3 regions of the Streptomyces yatensis genome follow, and region 3 is predicted to be linked to each of the others. Evidence: riboswitches for the same ligand, from Rfam matches in the RefSeq annotation. Region 3 holds a riboswitch; each other region holds the start of a gene.

Region 1 (10,147 bases), 8.1 Mb from region 3:
CCAGAAACCGTCCAGCCGCCGTCGTTCATGCAACCGCTCGGCAGGATACCGTCCACCGCCTCACGGCTTCGGTGTGCGGCGCAGAAAGCGGATGACCGGGTGGCCCGGTTCGTGGGTGACATCGGCCCGGACGTCGTAGACCTGCTTGATGAGGGACGGGGTCAGCACGTGGCCGGGGGTGCCCTCGGCCACGACGTGTCCCTCGCGGAGGACGAGCAGGCGGTCGCAGTACATCGCGGCGAGGTTGAGGTCGTGGAGGGCGATCACGGTGGCGATCGGCAGACCGACGACGAGGTCGAGCAGATCGAGCTGGTGCTGGATGTCGAGGTGGTTGGTCGGCTCGTCGAGCAGCAGCTCGTACGGTTCCTGGGCGAGGGCCCGGGCGATCTGGGCGCGCTGGCGTTCGCCACCGGAGAGGGTGTGCCACGACTGGTCGGCCCGGCCGGTCAGCGCGGTGCGCTCCAGGGCGGCGTCGACGGCCCGGGTGTCCGTGGCGGTGGACGACGACCAGGCGCGCCGGTGCGGGATGCGGCCCAGGGCCACGACCTCGCGGACGGTCAGTTCGGTCTGGGTGTGGGCGTGCTGTTCGACGGTGGCGATACGGCGGGCCGTGGCGCGGCGGCCGACCCGCGGCAGTGCGCGGCCGTCCAGGGTGACGACTCCGGCGGAGGGGGCGAGGATGCCGGCGAGCAGCCGCAGCAGGGTGGATTTCCCGGAGCCGTTGGGGCCGAGCAGGCCCACCGTCTCGCCGGGGCGCAAGGTGAGGGTGACGCCGTCGACGATGAGCCGGCCGTCGGCGCGGCGGCTGACGCGGTCCGCGCGGAGTCCGGGTGCGGCCTCCGCGGTGGCGGGTGGAGGGGAGGCGGTCATGTCTTCCTCCGGCCGCGGTAGAGCACGGCGACGAAGGCCGGTACGCCGATGAGGGACGTCACCACGCCCACCGGGACCTCCTGGGGGTCGATCACGGTGCGGGCGGCGGTGTCCACCCACACCAGGAAGATGGCTCCGGCCAGTGCGGTGACCGGCAGCAGGCGGGCGTGGCCGGACCCGGTGAGGGCGCGGGTGGCGTGCGGGAGGACCAGACCGACGAAGCCGATGGCCCCGGCGGAGCTGACCAGGGTCGCGGTGAGCAGCGCGGTCGCGCACAGCAGCACGAGGCGGGTGCGGGCCACGTGGACGCCGAGCGCCGCCGCGGCCTCCTCCCCGAAGGCGAACGCGTCCAGGGTGCGGGCGTGTCCGAGACAGACCAGGAGAACGGCGGCCAGGACGACGGCGCACAGCAGCACATCGCTCCAGCCGGCGCCGGTGAGCGAGCCGAGGAGCCAGAACAGCACGGCGCGGGTGGTGTCGGCGTCCGCGGAGGTGAGGACGGTGAACGAGGTCAGCGCGGAGAACAGTTGCATGGCCGCCACCCCGGACAGCACCACCCGGTCGGTGCTGCCGCCGAGGCTGTGGCTGAGTGCCAGGACCAGGCCGAAGGAGAGCAGCGCGCCGATGAACGCGCCGGCCGACAGCGACACGGCCCCACCGCCGACGCCGAGGACGACCACGGCGACGGCGCCGGTGGAGGCGCCGGAGGACACCCCCAGGACGAAGGGGTCGGCCAGCGGATTGCGCAGCAGGGACTGCATCACGGCCCCGCAGAGGGCCAGCCCCGCCCCGCACACCGCGGCGAGCAGGGTGCGGGGCATGCGCAGGTTCCACACGATGCCGTCGCGCAGCGGTGGCAACGTGCCCTCGCCCAGGCCGAGATGGGCGGTGACCGCCGCCCAGACGTCGGCCGTGGAGATGTCGGCGGGACCGATGGTCACGGCGACGGCGATCGACGCCAACAGCGCGGCCGGCCCTCCCGCGATCAGCAGCAGGAGGCGGGTGCTCATGTGGCGAGTCCGAAGTGGCGCAGCCCGGCGGCGACCTGCTCGACCCCTTCGACGGTGCGGATGGACGGGTTCATGGCCTGCCCGCTCAGCAGGACGTACCGCTTCTTCTTCACGGCGGTGAGATTGCGGGTGGCGGCGTTGGTCTCCAGGAAACGGATCTTGGCCTTGGCGTTCTCCGCGGTCTGCTGCCTGCGCGTGAGATCGCCGAGGACGATGACGTCCGGGTCGCGGTCGGCCACGGTCTCCCAGTTGATCTGCGGCCATTCGTCGTGGGTGTCGGAGAAGGCGTTCTTCGCCCCGACGGCCCGGGTGATGGCGCCCGGCGCGCCGCAGCAGCCGCCGAGGTAGGGCGACTGGGCGTTGGCGAACCAGTACATGAGGGAGACGCCGGGGGCGTCCAGTCCCTCGGTGGCCGTCCGCACCCGCTGCTTCAACCGTGCGATGAGCTTCTCGCCCCGCTCGTCGACGCCGAACGCGCGGGCCAGGTCGCGTATCTCGCCGTAGACGGTGTCCAGGGTGAGTGGCTTGCCGCGGGAGCCGTCGCCACCGCTGTCGGGGTCGCGGCCCGCCGCGCAGTCGGACGGCGAAACATACGTGGGCACGCCCAGCTTCTCGAACTGCTCACGGGTGGCCACGCCGCCCTTGCCGAGGGTGGAGACGAACGAGGCGGTGACGAAGTCGGGTTCGGTGTCCAGGGCCTTCTCGAAGGACGGCATGTTGTCCGCCAGGCGCGGCACCGTCGCGTTGGCCTTCTCCAGGCCCTTCATCACCGGGTCGGTCCAGGTGGCGGTGCCGGCCATGCGGTCGGCGAGGCCGAGGGAGAGCAGGATCTCCGTCGTGCCCTGGTTGAGGGAGAGGGCCCGCTTCGGGGCGGACTTCACCGTGACCTTGTGGCCGCAGTTGTCGATGGTGCGCGGATAGCCGGCACCGGCGGGCTTCGTGGCGTCCGAGCCCTCGTGGCCGGAGCCACCGCACGCGGTGAGCAGGAGGGCGGGGGCGAGCAGGAGGGCCGCGGTACGGCGGGCAGAGCGGAGCACGGGCATGCCTCGGTTGTCGGGGCTCGTACGCGGAGCCTGGCCTACGGACGTCCTCCCCGCACGGGGCGCGGAGGTGCCAGCAGGTCTTCGGACTCGGGTTCGTCCGGACGGGGCCCCTTCCCGGTGCTCGTTCGCGGCGGCCTCGCGGCCGTCACGGACTCCTCCCAGTGGTGTCACATGCCCCGCCCGTCCCCCTCACCGCTGCGCGTCAGCTCCGGATTCACACCGGATTCCCTGGCCTCGGATGTGGCACGACTGGCTCCCCGAGAGTATCAAGATCGTCGAACGATCAGGGTGTCGGACCGGTCACGGGGTGGGAGACCGCGTCCCGGAGTCGGTTCGGCCGCCGACGGGCCTGCCTCACCTCGCGGTCGACGGCCCAGGCGTCGCCGACCGGCCCGAGGTGGCCGAGCTTGTCGGGATTGATCACCGCCCGGATGGCCTGGATCTGCCCGTCGAGCACATCGAGCACCAGGGCCTGGAGCACCTTGCCGTCCCGCTCGCGGAAGACCGCGCCGGGCTGGCCGTTGACCTCATGGAGCTCGAACGACACATCGATCCGCAGCAGCCAGGGGAAGACCGTGCCCAGCAGCCGGGCCACGTTCTCCGCGCCCATGACGGCCTTGGCCAGTTGCGGGGCCTTGCCACCGCCGTCCCCGACCAGTTGCACGTCGGCGGCCAGCAGGTTGCGCAGCGCGCCCACGTCGCCGTCCTTCAGCGCGTCGAAGAACCGCGTGGCCAGCTGCTGCCGCTCCCGCCGGTCCGCCTCGAACCGCGGCCGCCCGGCCGCCATATGCCGCCGCGCCCGCACCAGCAACTGGCGGCAGGCCGCCTCCGACCGGCCCACCGCCGTGGCGACCTCGTCGAACCCGAAGGCGAACACCTCCCGCAGCACGAACACCGCCCGCTCCAGCGGGCTGAGCCGCTCCAGCAGCAACAGGGCCGCCATCGACACCGAGTCGGCCAGCTCCACCGCCCGGGCCGGATCCTGATACGGATCGCTGAGCAGCGGCTCGGGGAACCACGGGCCCACGTACTCCTCCCGTCGCACCCGCGCGGAGCGCAGCACATCGATCGAGATGCGCGTCACCGTGGCCGACAGATAGGCCTTGGTCGACGTGGGCCGGGTCGTCGAGCCGTCGAAGCGCAGCCAGGTCTCCTGCACCGCGTCCTCGGCCTCACTCACACTGCCCAGGATCCGATAGGCGATCGAGAACAGCAGCGGCCGCAGCTCCTCGAACTCCTCGACCTTGTTCACGCCGATTCCCCCTTCCCCCTGGGCCCGTTGCCGGTCAGTGGAACTGCCCGGCCTCGTAGTCACCGGCCGCCGGCTGCCGGGTGATGACGTTCAGCCGGTTCACCATATTCATGAAGGAGACCAGGATCACCAGGGCGGTGAGCTGCTCCTCGTCATAGTGCTCGGCGGCCTTCGCCCACGCCTCGTCGCCGACCCCACCGGCCGCGTCCGCGACCCGGGTCCCCTCCTCCGCCAGTGCCAGCGCGGCCCGTTCGGCATCGGTGAAGACGGTGGCCTCCCGCCATACCGCGACCAGGTTCAGCCGCACCGGGGTCTCACCGGCCGCGGCGGCTTCCTTGGTGTGCATGTCGATGCAGGCGGCGCAGCCGTTGATCTGGCTCACCCGAATCGCCACCAGCTCCTGCGTCGCCACCGGCAGCGGCGATTCCTTGACCGCTCTGCCGGCCGCCATGACAGGCCTCAGGACCTTGCCGGCGGTCTGGCTGGCGGAGTAGTTCAGTCGCGCGTCCATGGTGTGCTCCTCCGAAGTCGTTCCGTGGCTACACCCCTGAGACGAGACGGCCCGACCGCCTGTGACATGGCCGCGTGTGACCCGCATCTCCCGGCCGTCGGCTCCGCTCGGCAGCCGCACGGCGTCCATCACCGCTGTGATCCGGTCAGTTGTACGCTACGGCTCTCGCACGCTTCATGGTCGGCGGGATCCAACGGGAGACAGAGGTCATCGTGACAGAGCGAACCGGCAGAATACGTTCACCCCGTGTCCACGCGATGACCTCGGGGGTGCTCACCGGGACGATCGCGCTGTACATCACGCTCGTCGCCTTCGGGAACATCACCGACTTCGACAGCAACCAGCAGTTCGTACGCCATGTCCTGGCGATGGACACCACGTTCAAGGACGAGGACCTGATGTGGCGGGCCATCGACTCCACCGCGCTCCAGGACACCGCCTACGTCGCCATCATCGCCTGGGAGACCCTCGCCGCTCTCGTGCTCCTCGCGGCGACGGCCATGTGGTTCGCGGGTCCGCCCGGAGCCCGCGTACGCCGCGCCCGGCAGGCGAGCACCGTGGGGCTGCTGATGCTGATGCTGCTGTTCGGTGCCGGGTTCATCGGCATCGGCGGCGAGTGGTTCGCCATGTGGCAGTCGGAGAAGTGGAACGGCCTGGAGGCCGCCACGCGCGTGTTCATGATTTCCGGGATCGTGCTGCTGCTCATTCACCTGCTGCCCTCGGCGGAGCGAACCGATCCGGGTTCCGAGGACTGACCGAGCGGGCGCGGCAGACCAGCTGCCGCGGGCACTTGACCCTCCTTGCCGCGGACTCTTGACAGTGACGTGGGCCACCTCTAGCGTCCGCAGCATCGCCCTGAGAGAGCGCTCTCTCGGCCGCCCCGCGTGACCACACCGCTGGGCTCTCCCTCGCTCTTTTCGCTCTTCCGTGCGTGCACGGAAAGGAGAGTCATGTCCCCTACACCCCCGCGCTTCCCGCCCTTACGGCGTCTCCTCGGCCGCCGGCGAGGGCCGGGCGTCGTCCTCGCCGCCCTCGGCCTCCTCCTGTCCCTGCTCTCCATCGGCCCGGCCAGTGCGCGTGCCGATCTGCGCACCACCGACACGGCGGGCGCGGTGTCGAGCCCGCGGAGCGCCAACGCACCCGTGCGCGTCGCGGAGTTCGTCGCCGAGTGCCCGTTCACCCACCGGCTGCCGGACGACCCGATCGTGTTCCCGGGGCTCCCCGGCGCGTCCCATATGCACAGCTTCTTCGGGAACGACTCGACCAACGCCCGCACCGATCTGGCCGCCCTGCAGAGGGGCCGGACCAGCTGCAGCCCGACCGTCGACCTGTCGTCGTACTGGACCCCGACGCTCTACGACAACGGCAAGGAGGTCGAGCCCACCGGCACCACCTTCTACTACCTCGGTGAAGGCGTGCGCGACGACGTGATCGCCACCATCAAGCCGCTCCCGCTGGGGCTGCGGATCGTGGCGGGCAACGCCAAGGCCACCGGGGTCGGCGACCCCACGTCCATCGCACGCTGGTCCTGCCTGCACCACGGAGAGGTCAACCCCTCCAAGGACTTCGTGAACTGCCCGGCCGGCTCGATGCTGGAGTCCTACCTCGACTTCCCGCAGTGCTGGAACGGCAAGGACCTGGACTCCCCCGACCACAAGAGCCACATGGCCTACCCGGTCGGCGGCCAGTGCCCGGCCACGCACCCAGTCGCCGTGCCGAAGCTGCGCCAGGTGCTCCGCTACCCGGTCAGTGGCGACCCCGCGCGCTTCAAGCTGGCGTCGGGGGCCGGGTACACCATGCACGGTGACTTCTTCAACGCCTGGCCCGAGGACGAGATGGCCCGGCGGGTCCGCGACTGCATCAACGTGATCATCAAGTGCGGTGCCGACGGCCGTCCCTGACGGATAGGGAGTGGGCCGGCCACGCGGCCCGGCAGGGCGACACCGCCGTGGCTGTGGGCGGAGTCCCGTCACCGGGGCTCCGCCCATGCGAGACGAGGGGAGTCGACATGACAGCGGCAACCGTCACACGGTGCGCGGTGTCCGTGGCGGCGCTGCTCGCCGCCGCCACGCTGCTCACCGCCGGCTGTGGCGACGGGAAACCGCCGCGTGAGGGGCGGTCGACGTCGGCCGCGCGGCACCCCGCCGCCCGGTCCCCGGGCGGGCAGGCGACATCGGGGACCTTCAACTCCACCGATATCGGCTGGATCCAGCTGATGATCGCGATGGACGATCAGGCGACACTCCTGCTGGACCTGGTCCCGGGCCACTCTTCCGACGCGGGGGTGGAGAAGTGGGCGAAACCGGTGGCCACCGCCTACCGCGGCGAACTCGTCCAACTACGAGAACTGCTCGCCCGAGCGGGCGTCCCCGACACCAACCCGCACCGGGGGCACGACATGCCCGGCATGGTGACCGAGGGCGAACTGCGCACCATCAAGGGCACCGAGGGCGCCGCCTTCGACACCCTCTTCCTCGCGGCGATGCGCGAACACCTCGACCAGGCGGCGAAGATCGCCCACGCGCAGCGCTCGGCGGGCGCCGATCCGGCCGCGAAGAGGCTGGCCGCGAGCGTGGAGAAGACCTCCGTCACCTGGCGCGCCCGTCTTCCCTAGGCGCGGTCCGCTCGCTGCTCCCGCCGTGGACGGTCGCAGGTTCAGGCGGGCGGCAGCGCGGCGGCGGCCGAACCGGCGAGCTCGGTGGCCAGTTCGCAGGAGCGGTCCTTGGCCCCCGCCCCCTTGATGACGAGAGCCACCCGCTCGGTCCCCTGCACCCGGTCCAGGCCGGTGTACTCACGATGGACCACCTCGACGCGGCAGCTCCCCCGGCCCTCGTTCTCCGGCAGAACGATGGCCTGGCGATGGCGGTCTCCCAGCTCGGTCGACCGGGCGCTCTTGTCGCGCGGCAGGTCTCCCTGGTCGAAGCGCAAGTCCACCTCGTACTCGCTGGTGGTGCTCTTCCACTGGCACTCCCAGCGGCCGAATCCGACCTCCGGCTCCCGGGCGTCGATTCCGGGCACCTTCTCCAGCGCCTTGACGTCGAGCAACGTACATGCGTCCAGGTGTGCCAGCGAATTGGCGGGAAAACCGGGAGAACGCCGCGGAATCTCACCGCGGTTGAGCAGCTTGATCGCGACTCCCGTGGCGCGATCGGCGGTTTCGCACAGCGGTTCCTTGACGTCAGCGGGCGCTCGCGCGGCCGCGGTGACGCGGAGGCTGTTGTCGCGAGCGCCGGTCACCGCCATGACCCGCTCGCACTGATCGCTCTCGGCGGCGCGCTCCACGACGGTCACCCGGCCCGTGGTCTTGCGCGTCACGCCCTCCGGCAGCGAATCGGCGTCGAGCTCCACCCTGACGTCCACGACCTCCTCGCTGCGGTCCTTCAGGACCACGTCACAGCGGTTGAAATTGCCCAGGTCGCGGTCGAGTTGGGCCTCCCCGTACCGCTGGAACACATTGGTGTTCAGCAAGGCGCAGGGGTCGGCCGTGCGGGGTTCGCCGATGAAGCCCGCGCCGCTCGGCCTGGCCGGCGACGGGTCGGCCGTGTCCTCGGCTTCGCCACCCAGGCTCAGCACGATGAACGGAACGGAGATGGCCAGTGCCACAACGGCGGCGGCGCCGGCCGTGAGTAACGGGCGGCGCCGGACGAGGGCGGCCGCGGTGGTCGTCGTCCGGCGCCACGGTCCGCCCGCCGGGTCCTCGCTGTGCGCGAGGGTGGCCGTATAGCGCGTGGTCGCCGGGGCCGGCGGGAGCGTCGGGAACCGCTCCGGCGGTCCCGCGAGTTCGGTGAGGGCGCCGAGCGCCTCGGCGGCGGTGGGCCGGGCCCCGGGGTCGCGCTGGAGCATCGCGGTGAGCACCCCGCCGAGCGGCCCGACGCGGGGGCTGAGGGCCTCCATCCGGACCACCCGCCCGGCGCCGCGCAGCGGCGGAGTCCCGGTCACCAGCCAGTACATCGTGGCGCCGAGGGAGAACACGTCGGACGCGCGCTCGGGTGCGCCGCGGAACGCCTCGGGGGCGGCGAAGAACGGGGTCAGGCTCACCGGACCGTTGGGCGTGATCGTCTCACTGCCGTCCACCCGGTACGCGGCGCCGAAGTCGGTCAGCTTGGCCACCCTGTCGTGGGTGATGACGATGTTGCCGGGCTTGACGTCGCAGTGCACGATGCCCTTCTCGTGCAGGGCCGCCAGCGCGCCCGCGATCTGCGCGCCGATATGCGCCGCGAGCTCCGGGGCCATCTTCACCGGGACGTCCAGGCTGCCGCCGGTCACATGCTCCATCACCAGCCAGAACGTGGCCTTCTTGCCCTTGCCCGCCCGGACGGCGTCGTAGAGGGTGACCACGTTCGGATGGCTGAACTTCGCCAGGGCGCGGGCCTCGGCCAGCAGCTCGTCGAAGTCGGCCTGGCTGTTGTCCTCGAGCAGGGCCCGCTTGAGGACGACGGACCGGCCCAGCTCGGTGTCGACGGCGAACCAGACCGCGCCCCGCCCTCCTTCGACGGGCCCCTCTGTGAGCCGGTACTTGCCCACTCGCTCCCCCCGCCGCACGACACACTCCCCCCATACGAGACCAGAACTCCAGCCGTTACGGACACGCAGATCGAACCTACTGCGTACACGTGGAGACACGTACCGTTTGCGGTGCTCGTGAGGAACCGCGGGGCGCGGAGCGTGCCCGCGACGGACGGGACCTGGCCGATTGAGAAGGGAATTCACCCACCACTCCAGAAATCTTCACCGTTGTGGAGGTTGCGGCGCCCGGAAGCGCAGGCGACGGGGGCAGCCGCCGCTGCCATATGCCAGCGGCCCACCGCTGCACCGGAGTCGCCGCGGTGCCGGGCCTCCCGCCACGGGAAGACCCGGCACCGCGCCCCCGGCCGGAAGTGGCTAGGAATGGGTGACCTTGATGCCGGATATGTGGACCTCGCCGTAGTTGTCGCCGTCGCACGGGTCCGAGTTCTCGCAATTGGCCTGCGTATAGGCCCCTGCCTTGAAGTAGTTGCTGTCGTCGTCGGAGGAGATCGTGGTCTCCCGCTCCCCGTTGTAATAGGCGTCGATCTTCCCGTTCCGCGCCACGAACTTGGCCTCGAACTCGGTGCCCAGCTCATAGTCGTCGGTGACGAGATGGTGGTGGGTGTCGTCGCCGTCGGTGATGTAGAGCTTGCTGCCTTCGAGCCGGAAGACCGTGACGTCGTCGTCCCCGCCGTGGATCTGGGCACCGACGAGATGCGGCTTGTCGTTCGGGAGCGCGGTGAACGCCTCCTTGACCACGAGCGTGTGGGTGCCCTCGGTGGTCGACCAGCTCGCCTCGTCCTCCCCGTCGTCCGTCATCTCCCGCAGCTCGGCGCGCGGGTAGCTGGAGCCCCCCGTGGTCACACCGTCGACGGGGGCCCGGAACTGGACCGCGCCGCAGTCCTCATCCGCCTGGAACCAGGGCTTGGCGGCGAACGTGGCGAGGTCGGGCTGG
Region 2 (10,147 bases), 8.2 Mb from region 3:
CACGCCGCCCCGCCTGCCTCACCCGCCGCCCCTTCGACGCCGAGGCACTGGCCACCGAGGTCTCGCCGGTGGCGGACGTGGACCTCGACCAGGCGGGTGACCTCCTGGTGTCGCAGATCAAACGGGTCGGCCGGGGCGGCCCGGTCACGGTGATCGCCCACAGCATGGGCGGCACCGTACTGACGCGGGCCGCGGAGCAGGCACCCGGGTCGGTGGCCCACGCGGTGTATCTGACCGCGCTCATGCCAGCCTCGGACGTCCCCGCCCTCGCCTATGTCCGGATGCCCGAGAACGCGGGCGCCCTCGTCCAGTCCTGCGTCCGCGCCGATCCCGCCGCGATCGGGGCGCTGCGGCTGGACCTCGTCTCGGGCGACGTGGCATATCGCCGCCAGTTGCGGGACGCGTTCTACGGCGACGTCGACCCGGCCGTCGCCGAGGCGGCCTTCGGACTGCTGACGCCCGACGCTCCGATCGGCATCGCGCTCGGTACCACCACCCTCACCCGCGACGGCTGGGGCTCGGTCCCCCGTACCTACATCACCTGCGCACGGGACATGGCGGTGCGCCCGGCGCTCCAGAAGAAGCTCATCAGCGACGCCACCGTGGCCTTCCCGGACAATCCGACCGCGGTCGCGGCGCTCGACGCCTCCCACTCGCCGTTCTTGTCCATGCCCGGGCAGGTGGCGGAGCTCGTCGCGGAGCTGGGCTGATCCGGTCGGGATCCGGTCTCCGCCGCATCCCCGGACACCTCCAGTGGTCAGGCCGCGTGGGCCACGGTGAACCGTTCGACGGCGTCCCAGAGTTCGCGCTCGCGCTGCGGGTCGTACGACTCCCGCGACGACCGCGCCACCTCGGCGCGGTCGACATAGGAGCCGGTCGGTGCGGGGATCGTGCCCAGGACGACATCGGCGAGGTGGCGGCCCGCGGTGGCCCGGCCGGTGGCGAACGGGGTGAGGGTCAGCACCGGCAGGACGCGCCGCATGGCGAACCGGGAGACGGGACCCGCGTTGCGGGCGAGGCCGGTGCCGGGGACGAAGCCCGGGTTGTAGGCGATGGCGTCGATCCCGGCCGGAAGCCGGCGCGCGTACTCGTGCACGAGGTGGATGGCGGCCAGCTTGCTCGTCGAGTACGCGGTGCGGCCACCGGCCGTGGTGCCCGGCCCGGGGAAGGCGCCCGGACGGGCGAGGACATCGGGGGAGTTCCACACCGGGCTCGGCACCATGCCCAGGTTGTGCCTGAAGTCGCCGAAGTGGGTGTCGCTGACGGTGATCACGATCCGGGCGGGCGCGGCGAAGTGGTCCTGGAGCAGGCGGACGAAGAGATGGTTGGCGAGCACGTTGATGGCGAACGTGGCCTCGAACCCCTCGGGGGACTCGGTCAGCGCGTTGGTGTACTGCATGCCCGCGTTGCCCACGAACCCGCGCAGCGGTGGCAGATCACCGCGCTCCAGCCGGTCACGGATCTGGGCGGCGGCGGAGCGGACACTCCGCAGCGAGGCGAGGTCCGCCGACACATGCGAGACCGTGTGCCCGCCCCCGGCGAGTTCCTCGGCGAGCCGGGCGCCGGAGGACGCGCGGGCCACCACGACGAGGTGGGTATGGGGCGAGTGGCGCAGGATGTGCTCCGCCGCGGCGCGGCCGATCCCGCGGCTCGCGCCCGTCATCACCAGGGTGTGCTTCATCAAGGGGTCCTTCACTGGTCGGCCGATGGCGCCCGGACCGGGCGCGGCGGGCTCCACGTTCGCCGCCTCCGCCCCCGCCGGCCAGTGCCGTCCGCGTCACTAGGACTGGCAGTACCCAGGCTCATCCGGCGCCGCACGGCGAGAATGAACCCATGGCTTCCTCCGGCTCCGACTTCGCCGCGCTCCTGCGCGCCTGGCGCGACCGTCTCTCCCCGGCCGACGCCGGCTTCGCCCCGACGGCCACCCGCCGCGCCCCGGGACTGCGCCGCGAGGAGCTCGCACAGCTGGCCGGGCTCTCGGTCGACTACATCCTGCGCCTGGAGCAGGGGCGTGCGAAGAACCCCTCGGACCAGGTCGTCGGCGCCCTCGCCCGCGCCCTCCAGCTCTCCCGCGCCGAGCGCGACCAGCTCTACCGCGGCGCCGGGCTCCTTCCCCCGCGCGACGGGACGGTCAACGCCCATGTGCCCCCGGGCATCCAGCGGCTCGCCGCGCGCCTGGGCGACGTCCCGATCGGGGTGTTCACCGCGGATTGGACCCTGGTGTGGTGGAACGCCATGTGGAGTGCCCTGCACGGCGACGCCGCCACCCTCCCGGCCGCCGAACGCAGCCTGGCCCGCGCCCTGTTCGGCAGCGGTGCCGCCCGCGCCGCGACCCTTCACATCCGGCCCGCGCGCGGGCAGGACACCTTCGAAGCCTCGATCGTCGCCGACCTCAAGGACGCCGTCTCCCGTTACCCCGCCGACGGCCGGCTCCAGCGGCTGGTGCGGGAACTGCGGGCGGAGTCCGAGGTGTTCGCGCACTACTGGGCCACCCGGACGACCGCCGCCCAGCACACGAGCGACCGGAAGACGATCCGGCATCAGGAGGCCGGAGACATCCACCTGGACTGCGATGTCCTCGTCGTCCCCGGCGCGGACCTGCGCATGGTCACCTACACGGCGGCGACCGGAAGCAGTGACGCGGGCAAGCTCGACCTCCTCCGCGTCACCGGCGCCCGCACCGCCGCTCCGCGCCCGTGACCCGCCTCTCGGTGGCCGTAGAGGATCAGTGGCCGTAGAGGATCAGGGGCCGTACGTCGTCAGTGACCGATGACGACCTTGCCGAAGCGTGGCCCCTTCTCGAAGTGGGCGAACGCCTCCGGCGCCTGGTCGAAGGGCACGACACGGTCGATGACGGGCCGCAGCCGATGCCGGCCGATGACCTTGTTCATCCGCTCGAAGTCGCTCCGGCTGCCGACGCTGATCGACCTGAGCGTGGCGGCGCGGCGGAAGAATCGCGTCACATCCATCCCGCCGCCCGCCGCGAGATTGCCGACGAGGGCGATCTGCCCGCCGTAGGCCACGGCTTCGACGGACTGGGCGAGCGTTCCGGCGCCACCGATCTCGACGACACGGTCGGCACCGCCACCGGTGAGCGCCCGCACCTGGGCGCCCCACTCCGGTGTGCTGACGTAGTCGACGACATCGGACGCGCCGAGCGCGCCGAGCCGTCGGGCCTTCTCATCGCTGGATGTCGTGGCGAGCACACGTGCCCCGGCCAGACGGGCGAACTGCAGCGCGAAGACCGACACCCCGCCCGAGCCCTGGATCAGGACCGTATCGCCCGGGCCGACTCCGCTCACCGCCGACCACGCGGTGAGCGCGGCACAGGGAAGCGTGGCCGCTTCCTCGAAGGAGAGCTGGTCCGGCATGGCGACCAGGCTCTGCTCGTCGAGGGCGATGTACTCGGTGAGCCAGCCATCGCGCTGGGTCCCGTGGAATTCCCCCCACTGCGGGAAGGGACCGTACAGCCAGGTCGGATGGAAGGTGCTCACGACGCGGTCCCCCACCCGGAACCGCGAAACCCCGTCCCCGACCGCCTCCACGACGCCCGCGCCGTCGGAGAGCGGGATGCGCCCCGGCGGCACCTCGATGGAATACCTGCCGGAGACGATGAGCAGGTCGCGCGCGTTGATGGAGCTGGCCTTGACGCGGACCAGCACTTCGCCCGCCGACGGGGCCGGCACCGGACGGGTGGCCGGGGCGATCAGGCCGCCGCCCGTGTCGATCTGGAATGTTCGCATTTCCCCTCCTTTGTTCTTTGAACATCTCCACGATAGGGCGGCACGGCTGGACGATCTGTATCCTTGCGTCCGTGGTTTGGCGCAGATCGTCCAGGAGGGTGGAGATGGATCCCATCGACGACCTTCTTGCCACCATGAAGATCGAGGACGCGCGGTACGTACGGGTGGACGCCCGTGCGCCGTGGGGCATCTCCTTCCCTCCCCGGGACCTCGCCCGGCTGGTCCTGATCTCCAGCGGTTCGTGTTGGCTCGTCGGGGACACGCTCGCCGGGCCGCAACGTCTGGAGGCCAACGACTGCTTCCTGGTCCGCGCGGGCGTGAGGTTCACCCTTCAGGACACCACGGGCAGTGAGGTCGTCGACTGCGACGGACTGGTCTCCCAAGCTCCCGGCAACGCGGCCCGCGTCGGGGGTGACGGTGAGCTGACGCAGATCGTGTCCAGCCGGTTCGCCTTCGACGCCGTGGCGGCCGAACCACTCTTCGCGCTGCTGCCACCGTTGTTCCGGCTGAACCTGGACCACACCTCCGGCCACCTCCTGCGCACCACGTTCGACCTCATCGCGAGGGAGAGCGCGGCAGGCGGGCTCGGTGGTGGCTTCATCATGAGCCGGCTGTCCGATGTGCTCTTCGTCCAGGCACTACGGAGCTGTTGCGCCGATGTCGGGGGCGGCACCATCGGCTGGATCGCCGCACTGCGGGACCCCCGGCTGGCCGTCGCCATGCGGGAGTTGCACGCGGACCTGGCCCATCCGTGGACGGTCGACGAACTCGCCCGCAAGGCGGGGATGTCGCGCTCGGCGTTCGCCGCCTCGTTCAAGGAGAAGACGGGGGACACCCCGCTGGGCTACCTCACCTCATGGCGCATGTACCGGGTGAAGGTGCTGCTCCGGGAGACGCCGCTGAGCGTTCAGGAGATCGCGGTCAGGGTCGGCTACGACACCGGAAGCGCGCTGAGCCGTGCCTTTTCGGCCAGGGAGGGCGTCACGCCCGGGGGCTGGCGGAAGTCGATGGACCAGGCGCTCCGTCGGCGCCCCCCGTCCGGCGCGACAGCCGCCTGACCACGTCCGGCGTCGGCTCGGCCTGGGGCACCGGGGCCGGAGCGCGTGGCGCCCGGCCCCGGCCGGTCGTCCGGGTCAGGACGCGGGCAGCTCACCGCGGACCGTACGGGCCGCGGTGACCAGGTTCTCCAGTGCGGAGCGGGTCTCGGGCCAGCCGCGGGTCTTCAGACCGCAGTCGGGGTTGACCCACAGCCGCTCGGCGGGGATGGCCCTGAGGCCGGTGCGGAGCAGTTCGGCCGCCTCCAGCGCGCTGGGCACGCGCGGGGAGTGGATGTCGTACACACCGGGCCCGGCCTCGCGCGGATAGCCGTGGGCGGCCAGCTCGCGGGCCACCTGCATATGGGAGCGGGCGGCCTCCAGGCTGATGACATCGGCGTCGAGGTCGTCGATCGCCTGGACGATGTCGCCGAACTCGGCGTAGCACATATGGGTGTGGATCTGGGTGCCGGGCCGTACGCCGCCGGTGGTGAGGCGGAAGGCCTCGGTCGCCCAGGACAGATAGCCGGGCCGGTCCTCGGTGCGCAGCGGAAGGGTCTCGCGCAGGGCGGGTTCGTCCACCTGGATGACCGAGGTCCCGGCCGCCTCCAGGTCGCCCACCTCGTCGCGCAGGGCGAGGGCGACCTGGCGGGCGGTGTCGCCGAGGGGCTGGTCGTCGCGGACGAAGGACCACGCGAGCATGGTGACCGGCCCGGTGAGCATGCCCTTGACCGGACGGTCGGTGAGGGACTGGGCGTAGGCCGTCCAGCGCACGGTCATCGGCTCGGGGCGCGAGATGTCACCGGCCAGGATCGGCGGGCGGACGTAGCGGGTGCCGTAGGACTGCACCCAGCCGTGCTGTGTGGCGAGATAGCCGGTGAGCTGCTCGGCGAAGTACTGGACCATGTCGTTGCGCTCGGCCTCGCCGTGCACCAGCACATCCAGGCCGGTCTTCTCCTGGAAGGAGATCACCTCCTGGATCTCGGCCTTGACGCGCTCCTCGTACCCGGCCGTGTCGATGCGGCCGGCGCGCAGGTCGGCGCGGGCGGTGCGCAGTTCGCCGGTCTGCGGGAAGGAGCCGATGGTGGTGGTCGGCAGCAGCGGCAGGCGGAGGCGGTCGCGCTGGGCCGCGGCGCGTTCGGCGTACGGCTGGGAGCGGCGGGCGTCGGCCTCGGTGACCGCGCCGGTGCGGGCGCGGACGGCCGGGTCACGGGTGATGGGGGAGTTGGCACGGGAGGCGAGGGCGGCCCGGTTCGCGGCCAGTTCGGCGGTGATCGTGTCGGTGCCGCGGGCCAGGCCCTTGGCGAGGGTGACGATCTCCGCGGTCTTCTGCCGGGCGAAGGCCAGCCAGCGCAGGATCTGCGGTGCGATGTCCCGCTCGCCCGTCGCGTCGAGGGGGACGTGCAGCAGCGAGCAGGAGGCGGCCACATCGACCCGGTCGGCCAGCCCCAGCAGGGTGCCGAGCCTGGCCAGGGACTTCTCCAGGTCGTTGACCCAGATGTTGCGGCCGCTCACGACACCGGCGATCAGCCGCTTGCGGGGCAGCCCGCCGACGGCGGCGAGCGCGTCCAGATTGGCGGCGGCGGCCTCCGTGAAGTCCAGCGCCAGCCCCTCGACCGGGGCCTTGGCCAGTACGGGCAGGGCCTCGCCGAGGCGGTCGAAGTACGAGGCGACCAGCAGCTTCGGACGGTCGGCGAGGGCGCCGAGATCGCGGTAGGCGCGGCCGGCGGCGTTCAGCTCGGCCGGCGTGCGGTCCTGGACCAGGGCGGGCTCATCGAGCTGCGCCCACTCGGCACCGGCCGCCCGCAGGTCGGCCAGCACCTCGGCGTACACCGGAAGCAGACGGTCCAGGAGGGTGAGCGGCTCGAAGTCCGCGGGCGCGCCGGGGGCGGGCTTGGCGAGGAGGAGGTAGGTGACGGGCCCGACCAGGACCGGCCGCGCCGCAAGGCCGAGGGCGAGGGCTTCCGTCAGCTCCGCGACCTGCTTGGCGGAGTCGGCCGTGAACACCGTGTCCGGACCCAGCTCCGGAACCAGGTAGTGGTAGTTGGTGTCGAACCACTTGGTCATCTCCAGCGGTGCCACGTCCTGTGTGCCCCGCGCCATCGCGAAGTAGCCGTCGAGCGGATCGGCCGCGACGGCGTCCCGGTGGCGGTCGGGGATCGCGCCGACCATGACGGTGGTGTCGAGCACGTGGTCGTAGTACGAGAAGTCACCCGTGGGAACTTCGTCGATACCCGCCCCGGCCAGCTGCTTCCAGGTGGCGCCGCGCAGTTCGGCGGCGGTGGCCCGGAGCGCGTCGGCGGTGACGCGGCCCTTCCAGTAGCCCTCGATCGCCTTCTTCAGTTCCCGGTTCGGGCCCTGGCGGGGGTAGCCGTACACGGTGGCCCGTGCTGCCGCGGCTGCGGACTTCGGTGTCACGGAGATCTCCTTCGCGAGATGAATCCCTGAGATCCCGGCGACGGAGGAGAGCGCGAAGGGTGACGGACCGGACGCCACGACCTCGCGCGGCACGCGCGCGGTCGTCCGACCGGAATGTACGCCGACCCGCCCTCGAGGTCACCGGGTGTCCGCGCACGAGTCGTCTGTACGCGGGCAGATGGCAGGTCTTCGGACTCACGGGCGCGTCCTCTTGAGGGAGGACACCTAGTGGCCGTCGCTTCCCAGGTCCCTCTACCGGACCCAGTGCGTATGACGGCGGTCGTTCCCGCTCACCGCTGCGGGGCAGTCCCGGATTCCCACCGGGTTCCCTCTTACGACGCGTCCCGCCTGGCGGACGGGGCGAACCAGCTGCACCAGCCAGCGTACGGGCCCGTCCGGCGGTGTGCAGGGGGCCGTCCGGTATTCGGGATGGTGAAGTGGAACACGCGGCGGCCGAGGGTACGGCCGGTGCCGCCCGGGCCGTGCACCGGCCGCACCCCGTCCACCAGCGAGCTCAGGGGATCAGCACGCGCCGGGGCCTCCGATGGCTGAAGCCGTGCCCCCAGCCGTGCCCCCCGCCGCCCTCCGGAGCCGTCCGGCCGGCCCAAGGCGCGCGTCCGGTCATCCGCCTCCGGTCATCCGCCGCCGGTCATCCGCCTCCGGTCACGGCCGCCGGTCACCGCCGCCGCGCCGTGCGTCGTCCGCCGGTGCCGAGGGCGGGATCGTCGGTGGGCGGCTCGGATCGGGGACGCGGTCGGTGAAGCCACCGGGGACCGAGCGGCACTGCTGCTCGCGGAAGTGGACCGGTGCCGTGCCCACGCGGCGGGCGAACAGCCTGCTGAAGTAGGCGGGATCGTCGTAGCCGACGCGGCGGGCGATGGCGGCGACCGGCAGTTCGGTGCCGACGAGGAGTTCCTTGGCCCGGCCCAGCCGGATGCCGAGGAGATAGTCCTTGGGGCTGCACCCCGCCCCGCGGCGTACCGCGGTGCGCAGTGCGGCCGGTGTCATGCCGTGCCGGGCGGCGTGTTCGGTCACCGAGAGCGGCTGGAAGGCGTCCCGGGCCAGCGCCTGGAGCACCGGATGTCCGTCGGCGCCGGTGTCGGCGCGGACGCGGCGGAGGGCGACGAGGAGTTCATGGACGGCGGCGGCGGTCTCGACCTCCAGGAACGGATTGCCCTGACGCGCGGCGCGGGCGATCCGGCCGATGGCCGTCCGGGCGGTGGCGGTGTCGGTGAGCGCGACCACGGGGCCGTCCGCGTCAAGATAGCCCAGGTCGGCGTAGGCGGCGGTGGCCGGTCCCGTGAAGTCGACGAACGCCTCGTCCCATCCGGTATCCGGGTCCGGGGCGTAGTGGTGGGTGACCCCGGGGGTGAGCCAGAGCAGCGCGGGCGCGGTGACGGTACGGCGGCGGCCGTCCGCGCCGCGGAACCATCCGCGGCCCGCGCTGATGACCACCGCCACATGGTGGTCCAGGACCCGCGGGCCGACCACGGGCAGGGCGCCGTGCTGGAGGCCGACACCCAGACACACCAGGCCGAGCCGGTGATGGGCGGGGCTGGGCGTGAAGTACCGCATCCAGGTGTGATACATCCGCGGTCCCCTCCGGTCGGCTGTGTCCCATCACTCGCCGATCTTCGTCCACGGACTGCCCGGCCGCCAAGGGGAGGGTGGCCCTGGCGGGGGCTTGGCGGAGAAGGGGAAGGGAGCCGGGCGGCGGAGATGTGTCCGCGCCGCCCCGCTCCCTCGGCCGGGTCAGTCCAGCTCCTCCACGGTGAAGGAGTCGAGCGTGAACTCCGCGGTACCGCTGTCGCCGGTCTTCCGCAGCCCCACCCACATCTCACCGTCCGCGGGCGCGGTGACGGTGTAGCGGTGGCTGGCCCGCCCGGCGGCGGCGGGCAGGGCAGTGCGCTCCAACTCGCGCGGTCCGGGTTCGTCCACGGCCGTGATCCATGCGTACTGACCGGCCGCCTCGTTGGCGTACGTCAGGCTCACCCGGTAGCGCCGCCCCGGGCGGAAGCGGGCGGTGTGGGGCACGGTGCGGTAGACGAGACCCGCGTTCTCACCACGTGACTTGAGGGACTGGCCGCCTTCGAGCACATCGTCGATCACCTTGCCGTTCCAGCCGGCCTGGGTGAACGGGGCGTGCCGCTGGGCGATATGGGTGCGGGGGTCGGTCACCCCGCCCGCGTCGCCCTTGACGAACGGGCCCCAGCCCTGGGGCACCCGCTCGAAGTCCTCGTACACCAGGGCGCCGGGCTTCGTCGTGCGCCGGGCCCGCACCACCCGCAGCCGGTCGAAACGGACCCGGGCGCTGCCCTCGGCCACCGCCAGGGTGAGACTGACCGGTCCGCCGCCCTCGGGGACGGTGAAGAAGGTGAACATCCGCTGGAAACGGGTGCCGTGTTTGCGGTCGGCGGCCATGTGGTTGACGGCGGTCGAGGTCTCGGTCCAGTTCTCCGCGGTGACGCCGTCGGCGGTGTGCACCCGCAGCGCGGCCCGCCGCCGGTCACCGGCCTTCGCGCCCACCTCCACCTGGACGGAGGCCACATAGCCACCGGGGGCCAGCCGGTCGAGCCGCTGGCCGACGGTGGCGGCCGCGCCCTCGCCGACGACCAGTTCGTAGTCGCCCAGCGGGCTGCGCTCGACGGTGGCCGGGCCGGTGGTCTGCCAGCCGCGCAGCGATCCGGAGCGGAAACCGGGGTCGTACAGCGGGGTGCCCTCGCCCCAGCCGGGGGCCGCCTGGGCACGGGCCCGGGAGCGCAGCACCACATACGGGACGTCGGGGTCGGCGGTGATGCTGACGTGGCCGTCGCGCACCGGCAGCGTGACCGGCTCGGCGCGCCCCTGGTCGGTGAGCCGGTACAGCACCACGGACCGCTGCTCCGACCAGCCGCGCGGCAGCGGCCAACGGGTGGTGCCACCGGCCGGGTTGTAGTGGTAGAGCTTGGCCGG
Region 3 (10,147 bases):
GTCGCGGAGTGCCGCGACGGGTGCGTCGTCGGCGGCGGTGGCGTCGCGCAGCGCCGGGGGCAGCGGATCCGGCGCGTGGGTGGCCGGCAGGTCGCGGCGGACCAGGCCGGGAGGGGTCCGGCGGACGACGGCCAGTTCGTCCTCGAAGGCCGGGGCGAAGCTCGCGGGCCGCGGAGTCAGAAAGTCCGGGAGGGTGCGTCTGCGCGCCACCAGGGACATCAGCAGGTCCGTGTCCAGGTCGCCGAGTCCGCCGAGCACGGACCTGCGCCACGGGAGGTGCACCGCCGACAGGCTCGGGTCGTGCAGCACCCGCAGGCTGAACACCGTCTCGTTCAAGGGCGATACGGCGAACCGCGTGTCCGCCAGGTCCTCGACATCGAGCGCGAAGCTGATCATTGAGCCGTACGCTACATCGATTGGCAAGGGCACGCCGGTGCCATGGACTTCAGCCCATGACGCATCCCACGCATGCACAGGCGACGGCCGTGGCGACCGGTGCCACCGATGGCCGGTGGACTGACGCATGAGCCGCCGTATGGTCCTGATCCTCGCCATCACCTGCGCGGTGGCGGTGGGCAACATCTACTTCCCGCAGTCCATCGCCCCGCTGGTCGCCGACGGGCTGCAGGTGTCAGCCGGCTCGGCCACCCTGGTGGTGACCGCCACCCAGGTCGGCTACACGGCCGGGATCGTCCTGCTGGTGCCGCTCGGCGACCGGATCCCGCACCGCACGTTCCTCGTCGTCCTGCTCGCCCTCACCGGCCTGGCCCTGCTCGCCGCGGGGTGCGCACCGGCCCTGCCGCCCCTCGTCGCCGCCAGTGCCCTCGTCGGCCTGACCACGGTGGCCGCGCAGATCGTGGGCCCGCTGGCGGCCGGACTGGTGGCCGCCGACCGCCGAGGAGCGGTGATCGGCACTCTGCTCAGCGGATCGACCGGAGGCATGCTGCTGGCCCGCACCTTCAGCGGCACGCTCGGCGAGTGGCTGGGCTGGCGGGCCCCCTATCTCGTGGCCGCGGTCCTGGCCCTGCTCCTCGCCGCCGTCCTGGCGTTCGCGGTGCCGGCCACGGCCCCGGGCTCCCGGCAGTCCTATCCCGCGCTGCTGGCCGAACCGCTGCGGCTCCTGCGCACCGAGCCGGAGCTGCGCCGCTCGTGTCTGTACCAGGCGACCGTCTTCGGTGGATTCTCGGCCGTCTGGACCTGTCTGGCGCTGCTCCTCACCGGTCCGGCCTACGGGCTGGGCGCCCAGGCCGTCGGGATGCTCGCCCTGGTCGGCGCGGCGACCATGTTCTGCACCCCGCTCGCCGGCCGCCTGGTGGACCGCCGAGGGCCCGATCCGGTGAACCTCGTCTGCATGCTCGGGGTCCTCGTCTCCGCCCTGATCCTCGCCGCGGGCGCCCGGGGCGGCACGCTGGGCCTGGCCGCCCTGACGGTCGGCACGCTGCTCCTGGACGTGGCGATGCAGTCCGGCATGGTCGCCAATCAGGCCCGCGTCTACGCCCTGCGCCCAAACGCCCGCAGCAGACTCAACACCGCCTATATGACCTGCGCCTATCTGGGCGGCAGCGCGGGTTCCTGGCTCGGGGTCCAGGTCTGGGCCCGGGCCGGCTGGTGGGGCGTGTGCGCACTCGTCACCGTCCTCACCGGGATCGCCCTGGTCCGCCACCTGACGCCGCGCCGATCCCGGGAGAGCCCGCCCCGTGCGGAGATCCCGGAGGGCCGCGTCATCGGTTCCGGCTCGGCCCCCGCGCCGTAGAACACGGCCGCTACACCCCGGAGCCCTCCCCCGGCAACGCGGTGAGGAGCTCGCTCGTGGTGAGGATGGCATGGGCGAACGTGGGGCCGTTCAGCTCATGCGCGGAATGCATCATCTCGGGTGTGGCGGCGGCGGTGGCGTCACGGACCAGCGTGACCTGGTAGCCGAGCTCCATGGCGAAGCGCCCGGTGGACTCGATGCAGGTGTTCGCCAGCAGTCCGACGAGGATCACATGGGTGATGCCGTGCTGCCTGAGCTGCATATTCAGGTCGGTGTTGGCGAACCCGCTCTGCGCCCAGTGCTCATGGGCCACCACCTCCCCCGGCCGCGGCTGGAAGTCGGGATGGAACTCCCCGCCCCAGGTGCCCCGGGCGAAGCTGTGCCGGACCATGATGTTCCGCTGGGTCGGGTTGGGGTGGGTCCACGACTCGTAGTCACCCGGCTCCCAGCGGCGGTGCGGGACGAACACCACCCGCACCCCGGACTGCCGGGCGGTGCCGACGACGGCACGGAGGTTGTCGAGCAGACCGACCTTCTGGGCCACGCTCTGCACGACCGGCCAGACCTTGCCTCCCTCGGAGAGGAAGTCGTTGTACGGGTCGACGAGCAGCACCGCCGTTCGCCGGGGGTCATAGGTCTCGGCTGCCATGATCTCTCCTCCGCCCTCTGGAAGATCACCATCGCCCGAGCAGGCCACGTCCTGGCCCGTTCGAGTGCCCGCCGTTCTGCCGCTCAGTCGGCGACGGCCGTGGGGGCCGACCGCTGGTGAAACCCACTTCCCGGATCTCCCATCGCCCCTCTACAGTAGGTAGACCTACCTACCTAATCTGTCGGGGTGCATGCGATGAGTGAGACCGGTACGAGGACGACGGATCCCGGCAGGCGGCGGCCCGCCCGGGAGCGCCTGCTGGCGGCCGCCGCGCGGCGCTTCTACGCCGACGGCGTGACGGCGACCGGAATCGACACGATCACCACCGAGGCCGGCGTGGCGAAGATGAGCCTGTACAACAACTTCTCCTCCAAGTCCGATCTCGTCAGGGCCTATCTCGATGCCCGGCACGAGGAGTGGCTCGCGCTGTACGCCTCCCGGCTGGAGCGGGCCCAGAACCCCCGCGAGGGTGTCCTCGCGGCCTTCGACGCCTACGCCGATCACGCGGCGTTCGCCTACGAGCGCGGCTTTCGCGGCTGCGGGCTGCTCAACGCGGCCGCCGAGCTGCCCGCCGGAGACGAAGGGCGGAGTGTCGTACGCCGCCACAAGGAGCAGGTCGAGCGCCTGATCGCCGGGCATCTCGAAGAGCTGCTGCCCGAGCGCCCCGACGACGTGCGCACCATGGCGGAGCACCTGTCGTTCCTGTTGGAGGGCGCGATGGCGCGGGCCGGGCTGGAAGGCGACGGCAGCCGGCTGCGGCACGCCCGCGCGATGGCGGCGGCCCTGCTGGACAGGCTGTGAGGCGGCCCACCGGACACGGCGCCCGTTCGGCGGGCGCCGGATCGTTGTGTGTGCTCGCCGCGTCCGTGCTGTGGGGCACCACCGGCACCGCGGCGACCTTCGCCCCGGACGTCGGGCCCCTCGCCATCGGCGCCGTCGCCATGGGCCTGGGCGGGCTGCTCCAAGCCCTGGTCGCGGCCCCCCGCATCGCCCGTCAGGCCCCGCGGCTGCGGGCGCGGCGCGCCACCGTACTGCTCGGCGCGTTCGCGGTGGCGGTCTACCCCCTGGCGTTCTACAGCTCGATGCACCTGGCCGGAGTGGCGGTGGGAACCGTGGTGTCGATCGGCATGGCGCCACTGGCCTCAGCCGTGATCGAACGGGTCATGGACCGGCGCCGGCTGACGCGCCGCTGGACACTCGGCGCCGCCCTGGGCCTCCTCGGCACCCTCATGCTGTGCGCGGCCCAAGCCGCTCAGGCCCCCGGCGGCCGCGAGCAGCCATCCATGGCCGCCACGATGCTCGGCGTGGGGCTGGGCCTCATCGCGGCCACGACCTACGCCCTCTACTCCTGGGCGGCGCACCGGCTGATCACCCAAGGCATCGCCTCCCGCGCGGCGATGGGCGCGGTGTTCGGCCTGGGCGGACTGCTCCTCGTGCCCGTCCTCCTGGTCACCGGCGCGCCGCTGCTCGACTCCGGGTCCAATATGGCCGTCGGTGCCTACATGGCGGTGGTGCCCATGTTCGCCGGCTACGCGCTGTTCGGCTGGGGACTGGCACATGTACCCGCGAGTACGGCGACCACGCTCTCCCTGCTGGAGCCGGCCGTCGCCGCCGTGCTCGCCGTGCTGGTCATCGGCGAGCGCCTCCCCGCCGTCGGCTGGACCGGCATCGCGCTCGTCCTCGCCTGCCTGGCCGTCCTCACCGCGCCCACAGCCGTCCCCGGGCGGCGCCGGCAGCGGCCGGAAGGCGTGAGCACGGCAGCTGAGTACACCGTTGCCCGGACGGGCCCCGGGCGGGTGCCGTAGCCGCATCCGCCGACGGGCGGGGCGGGCGGCGGACACTCCGCCGCCCGTCCGCTCACTCCGCGGCGGAAAACCGCTTCGCGAGGTCGCGATGCCGGTCCGCGGCCAGCTTCGCCTGGGCCGTGCTGATGGTCGATCCGGGCATCCGCCCCAGCCGTTCGAGCTCGTCCGCGAAGCGCAGATGCTCCAGCCGCGCGTATTCACGGCAGGCAAGGCAGGTGACGTTCTCCGGCCGCGGAGAGGTCATCGCGTACGGCGCCCGCTGCCCGCATCCGGTGGCGATGTTGCTCGGCAGGTCACCGGCCAGCCCGAAGGTGGACGCCATCATGTTGCGGACGGCGGCGACGCCTCGGACCACCTTCGACTCCACATGGATATGCGGATCGTCCCCGCCCATGCACCCTCCCCTGCCCCCGGCGACTTGACGGGCCGGGATGCTCCCGGCCGCCCGCGGACCGCAGGAGGAGTCTGCCATGTGTCCGGTGCGCCACCGCCGCCGCGCCCGCCGGTTCAGGTCGCGGTCGCGGCCGCCGCCGCACGGCCCGCGGCGCGGCCCGAGAACAGGCAGCCGCCGAGGAAGGTGCCCTCCAGGGAGCGGTAGCCGTGCACTCCCCCGCCGCCGAAGCCCGAGACCTCACCGGCCGCGTACAGGCCGCTGATCGGGTTGCCGGAGGCGTCCAGGACCCGGCCGGTGAGGTCGGTCTGGAGGCCGCCGAGGGTCTTGCGGGTGAGGATGTTGAGGCGCACGGCGATCAGCGGTCCGGCGGACGGGTCCAGGATCCGGTGTGCGGAGGCGGTGCGGCTGAGCGTGTCCCCGGGGTAGGCGAGCGCGTTGCGGATGCCCATGACCTGGACGTCCTTGGTGTACGGGTTGGCGATCTCGCGGTCGCGGGCCTCGATCTGCCGGGTGAGGTCGGCCAGGTCGATGAGGTTGTCGCCGGTCAACTTGTTCATGCCCGCGACCAGTTGGGGCAGGGTGCCCGCGACGACGAAGTCCTCGCCCTTGTCCCGGAACCGCTGGATCGGCTCGGGTGTCTGCCAGATGCGGGAGAGGAGCTGCAGGATGTCCTTGTTGGTCAGGTCCGGGTTCTGCTCGGAGCCCGAGAGCGCGAACTCCTTGGCGATGATCTTCTGGGTGGTGACGAACCAGGAGTAGTCATAGCCGGTGGCGGTGATCGTCTCGAGGGTGTGCAGGGTGTCGTAGCCCGGGATGTCGGGGGTGGAGAAGCGCTTGCCCTTCGCGTCGAACCACATCGACGAGGGGCCCGGCAGAATGCGGATGCCGTGGCCGGGCCAGATCGGGTCGTAGTTTCTGAGGCCCTCGGTGTAGTGCCACATGCGGTCGGGGTTGACGATCCGTCCGCCCGCCTTCTCGGTGATCGCGAGCATCCGGCCGTCCACATACGCCGGGACGCCGGTGACCATGAACTTCGGCGGTGAGCCGAGCCGGTCGGGCCAGTTCCGCCGTACGAGATCGTGGTTGGCGCCGATGCCGCCCGAGGTGACGATCACCACCGGGGCGTTGAGCTCGAAGTGGCCGACCACGGTGCGCGAGGTGGGCTTGCCGCGGGCGGCGTCGCTGGGCTCCAGGATCGCGCCGCTGACCCCGGTGACGGCACCGCCGGTGACCACCAGATCGTCCACCCGGTGCCGGAACGTGAAGGTCACCCGCCCGTCCTTCGCGGCGGCCCGCACCTTCTTCTCGAACGGCTCGACCACGGCCGGACCGGTGCCCCAGGTGACATGGAAACGCGGCACCGAGTTGCCGTGCCCGTCCGCGAGGCCGCCGCCGCGCTCGGCCCAGCCGACGATCGGGAACCACCGCACGCCGAGCCCGTGCAGCCAGGACCGCTTCTCCCCGGCGGCGAAGTCCACGTACGCCTCGGCCCATTTGCGGGCCCAGTAGTCCTGGCCGCCGGGATCAAAGACGCCACGGTCGAAGCCGGCCGTGCCGAGCCAGTCCTGCCAGGCCAGTTCATGGGTGTCCTTGATGCCCATCAGCCGCTGTTCCTCGGAGTCGACGAAGAACAGGCCGCCGAAGGACCAGAACGCCTGGCCGCCGAGGTTGCTCTCGGGCTCCTGGTCGAGGAGGAGCACCTTGCGTCCCGCGGCCGCCAGTTCCGCCGTGGCGACCAGCCCGGCGAGCCCGCCGCCGACCACGATGGCGTCCGCGTCCGAGGACGCCCCGGAGGCGGCGAAGGCCGGGACCGCCGCCTGGGCGAGCGCGGCACCGGCGAGCACACCGCCCGCCGCCGTCAGGGCGTGGCGGCGGCTGATCCCGGCCGGCGAGGCGGAATTCTCTGTGGAGTTCTCCATGGGCTGCCTTCCGGAAGGGGTTCGGAGGGTGCGGGAGATGCGAAGGGGATTGCCGCGACGGCAACGTGTTACCGACGGTAGCCCACCGGGTGCGGGGCCGCCAGACTCCTGCCCCCGATGAGCAACTCCCGTACGCCGCAGGGAACTTCGGACGGTCAGCGCCCGCCGGATGTTGACTCGGGCGAGGCGCTCCGCCGTGGCGAGAAGGCGTACAGATCGAGGATGTCGGGCAGCGGTGCCACCCCGGGACCGCCCGCCGCGACCCAGGCCACGATGTCCTGCGTCGCGTCCGTGTCGTTGACCAGCCCGAGCCACACCGGCCTGCCCCCGGCGGCACGTCCAGCGGCCGACGGCTGCACCACGACCACATTGGCCTGATCGCAGACGTCCAGACACTCGGAGACGCGTACGGGCACCTCCTCACGGAGCCGCGCGAGCTGCGCCGCATGGTCGATTCCGGTCACCTTGGGGCTGCCGCAGCAGCAGTCCCGGCATACGGTCACCCGGCAGGGCACCGGGTCGGTCGGCCTGACAGGCATGGCGCATCGCCCTCCTCCGGGGAAGTCCGCCCCGGTTTGCGTCGAGGAGGCGACCGCGTGAGTCTCCTGGCTCTCGGGTCGATGCTCGTCCCGGCCTTCCCACCCGCGCGTACGGGCAGTGGCCTGTTCGGGATCCGCTCGCCGATCACAGTGGCGGCACCGCGCCGGATTCACACCGGCTTCCTCGTTCCGCCGTCGCCCTTGTCGCCCGGCATCATCGCATCCCGGGCACCGCCGCACCATGTGGCCCCCGCTCGCGGGAGGGCCACGGACGGGTCGGCGTCAGTCGCGGCGGGCCGCCGCCCCCGCGAGGATTTCGCCCAGGCCCTGGCGGGTGGCCGCCAGCACCACGCGGTCGTGCGGGCGCAGGACATAGCCGGGGTGCAGATCCCACACCAGGGCGGGCTCCTGGGTGGCGCCGTCGTCACGAGGCGCCGCGGCGAGGTCGCGTTGCCGGTCGGCGGGTTCCGCCGCGTCCAGCGCGATCACCCGCCAGGCGCCCGGCGCGAACGCCTCGGCGACGGTACGCCCCTCCAGTTGCGGATGCCCGGCGACATGCAGGGCGGCGAAGAGCAGCACCCTGCGCTCGACCGGTATGGCGCCCAGGATCTGACGCCCCATCATCGCCCCCGCGAACGCCGGTGCCGCCAGGCTGGAGACGCTGCGGCTGCGGGTGAGGGCCCGCGGATGGGCCGCGCGCAGTGTGCGGTAGACGGCGGTGGCGAAGCGGTCGTCGTACAGGCGCAGCGCCACCCGCAGCCGGGGCTTGACCGAGCGGGCGTACAGCGTCGCCTCCAGGTTGGTGGTGTCGACGCTGGTCAGGGCGAGCAGGGAGTGTGCCCGCTGGATCTTGGCGGCCTCCAGGACGCCCTCCTGGGTGACATCGCCGATGACCGTCGGCACCCCCAGCCTGCGGGCCAGCGGGATGCCGCGCGCCCCGGGGTCCTCCTCCACGCACACCACGGGGATGTCCATCTCACGGAGTCTGGCCAGGACGCGGGTGCCGACCTTGCCGAGCCCGAGCAGCACGACATGGCCGGAGAGGCCGCGCGGAGGGCGGCGCAGCGCGGAGGCGGTGCGGAAGGTGCCCAGCGCTTCGAGCGCGGCGGCCACCAGGACGGGCAGCATCAGCAGTCCGATCAGCCCGGACAGCAGCTGGAGGACTTTGCGCCCGGTCGGCTCGTCCAGCGCCGGGTCGTCGATCGCCAGCACATCGAGCACCGTGAGGTAGGCGGCGCGGAGCAGACCCGCGCCGGTGAGCTGCCAGGAGGCGATGGTGAGGGCGAGCACGGCGATCGCCATTCCGGCGACGGACCAGCGCAGCCGGCGGGAGAACAGCGAGGCGAGGGGCAGTCTGCGGGTGCCGAGCCGCCGGGGCGGCAGCGGTGGTCCGGTGGCGGAGACGGCCTCCAGCACCACCGTGTCGCGCCCGGTGGCGGCGGCCACTTCCTCGTCTCCGGGCAGCAGCTTGGGCCCTTCGTCGCCGCTGCTGTCGGAGCCCTCGCTGCCGCCGGGGTCGCTGGTGGTGGACGAGAGCAGGGCGAGGGTGCACAGCCCCGGGCGGGCCACCTCGTCGGGGCCGGGCGGGGTGCGCTCGGCCGCGCGCAGCAGCAGCCCGTCGGCCTGCAGGACTTTGCTGGTGCCCGCGACGGCGGTGGCCGCCAGGGCGGGCGCCGCGGTGTCGGCGTCCGACAGTACGGTGGTGGTGGCGTCCAGCTCTGCCGGGTCCATACCGGGATCCGCCACCCGCGCCGCCTCGTCGAGGAGTTCCTCCAGATGCTGGCCGAGCTTGCGGTTGTAGAGCCGGATCACCAGCCGCAGCCGGGGGTTGAGGCGGCGGGCGCGGAGGGCGGCGTGGATGTTCGCCTCGTCGTCGTCATGGACCAGGGCGAGCGCCGTCGCGTGCTCCGCGCCCGCCTCGGTCAGCACCTCTTCGTCGAGCGCCGGGACCTCCATGACCCGCACTCCCCCGTCCGGAGCGGGGTCGTCCGCGGTCTGCCGGGGCAGCGGGACCCGTCCGACGGCCGCGCTGAACCGGCCGAAGAGCGCGGAGGTACGGCCGCCCGGCCACCATCCCGCCGCCCGCTGCCCGGCCGGGTCCGCCAGGGGCGCGCCGCCGGGGATGACGACCGTCACCCGGGTCCGGTAGACGTAGTGGAGTTCGGCGGCGAGGCGGTGGGCGAGCGCGTCGTCACCGCACACGACCATATGGGCCGCCCCCGAGGGGATCGGCGGGGCGGAGGTGGAGGTGGAGAACACGACGGCGAAGCCCCCCGTTGGTCCGTGATGCCGTGGGTCGTCCGGGCGGGGTACGGCGGCCGCGGTCTCCGGCGGCCGGCATCCGCGCTCCGGCGGTCATGATCAGACCGTACCTGGTGGGCTGTCCAAGGGAGTTGGGCACCGGGGGCGGGCGGCCGGGGCGCCCCGTGCGCTCACTCCCTGGGGGCTCCGCAGCGCGCACAGCGGGCGAAGGACGCGGTGTCCTGGATCGCGCCGCAGTCGGCGCAGACCCGATCCAGCCAGCAGGCGGGCTCCCCGCCCTCGGGCTCGGCGCGCGCCGGGTCCGGGTCCGGGTCCGCCGATTCACTGTTCGCGATCTGCCGGTTCACCGTTTCCCGGTTCGCCGTCTCCCGGTCCGGGTCGCCGGGTCGAGCCATGCCGCTCATCGTGTGCGCCTCCCTGTCCGGACCGTACGCGGGTCCATCCGCCGACCCTCCACCCGTGGCTCCATCCCGGGAAGCGGTCCCACTATAGATCCGATCTCTCAACCGCCAATGACCCTTGACGGGGCGTAATGACGCCCGCCCCCTCCCCAGTTATCGGATGACTCGGTAACGTATCCGCCTCGGGAGGCAACAATGCCGAGATCTTACCGACGCTCCGCTGTGGCATTTCTGCTCTGCGGCGTCCTGGCCATGACGCTCTTCATCACCGGGCCCGCGCAGGCGAAGGACTCCGCCTGGACCGTGCGAGGCCCCTCACCCCACTCCGGTCCCCTCGCGCAGCTGCGGCTCGACGGAGCCTCAGGAGCGCTGACGCTCCAAGTGTCCCGGGGCGGACGGACCGTGGTCGAACCCTCGCCCGTGGG

Evidence for each region. A riboswitch is a leader RNA that binds a small molecule or an ion and turns the genes downstream of it on or off. The one in region 3 is predicted to bind cobalamin.
Region 1: another riboswitch for cobalamin. It lies ahead of J8403_RS35965 (ABC transporter substrate-binding protein); the one in region 3 lies ahead of J8403_RS02105 ((2Fe-2S) ferredoxin domain-containing protein).
Region 2: another riboswitch for cobalamin. It lies ahead of metE (5-methyltetrahydropteroyltriglutamate--homocysteine S-methyltransferase); the one in region 3 lies ahead of J8403_RS02105 ((2Fe-2S) ferredoxin domain-containing protein).

What each region holds. Positions count from the first base shown of each region.
Region 1 is NZ_CP072941.1:8,581,307-8,591,453, reverse strand. Features, by position in the region: gene J8403_RS35975 (ABC transporter ATP-binding protein) at 61-870, opposite strand; gene J8403_RS35970 (FecCD family ABC transporter permease) at 867-1,880, opposite strand; gene J8403_RS35965 (ABC transporter substrate-binding protein) at 1,877-2,917, opposite strand; cobalamin riboswitch at 2,979-3,192, opposite strand; gene J8403_RS35960 (RNA polymerase sigma-70 factor) at 3,207-4,175, opposite strand; gene J8403_RS35955 (carboxymuconolactone decarboxylase family protein) at 4,210-4,686, opposite strand; gene J8403_RS35950 (DUF2165 domain-containing protein) at 4,944-5,441, shown strand; gene J8403_RS35945 (DUF1996 domain-containing protein) at 5,637-6,587, shown strand; gene J8403_RS35940 (DUF305 domain-containing protein) at 6,695-7,300, shown strand; gene J8403_RS35935 (serine/threonine-protein kinase) at 7,342-9,228, opposite strand; gene J8403_RS35930 (polysaccharide lyase family 7 protein) at 9,568-10,147, opposite strand, start outside.
Region 2 is NZ_CP072941.1:8,644,657-8,654,803, forward strand. Features, by position in the region: gene J8403_RS36230 (alpha/beta fold hydrolase) at 1-710, shown strand, start outside; gene J8403_RS36235 (SDR family NAD(P)-dependent oxidoreductase) at 758-1,681, opposite strand; gene J8403_RS36240 (helix-turn-helix transcriptional regulator) at 1,834-2,700, shown strand; gene J8403_RS36245 (zinc-dependent alcohol dehydrogenase family protein) at 2,760-3,743, opposite strand; gene J8403_RS36250 (AraC family transcriptional regulator) at 3,848-4,801, shown strand; gene metE (5-methyltetrahydropteroyltriglutamate--homocysteine S-methyltransferase) at 4,877-7,195, opposite strand; cobalamin riboswitch at 7,359-7,580, opposite strand; gene J8403_RS36260 (helix-turn-helix domain-containing protein) at 7,859-8,785, opposite strand; gene J8403_RS36265 (endo-alpha-N-acetylgalactosaminidase family protein) at 8,948-10,147, opposite strand, start outside.
Region 3 is NZ_CP072941.1:456,984-467,130, forward strand. Features, by position in the region: gene J8403_RS02070 (ArsR/SmtB family transcription factor) at 1-396, opposite strand, end outside; gene J8403_RS02075 (MFS transporter) at 524-1,753, shown strand; gene J8403_RS02080 (cysteine hydrolase family protein) at 1,764-2,402, opposite strand; gene J8403_RS02085 (TetR/AcrR family transcriptional regulator) at 2,598-3,203, shown strand; gene J8403_RS02090 (DMT family transporter) at 3,200-4,207, shown strand; gene J8403_RS02095 (hypothetical protein) at 4,260-4,601, opposite strand; gene J8403_RS02100 (FAD-binding dehydrogenase) at 4,715-6,520, opposite strand; gene J8403_RS02105 ((2Fe-2S) ferredoxin domain-containing protein) at 6,676-7,059, opposite strand; cobalamin riboswitch at 7,104-7,281, opposite strand; gene J8403_RS02110 (NAD-binding protein) at 7,342-9,267, opposite strand; gene J8403_RS02115 (hypothetical protein) at 9,492-9,716, opposite strand; gene J8403_RS02120 (glycoside hydrolase family 97 protein) at 9,918-10,147, shown strand, end outside.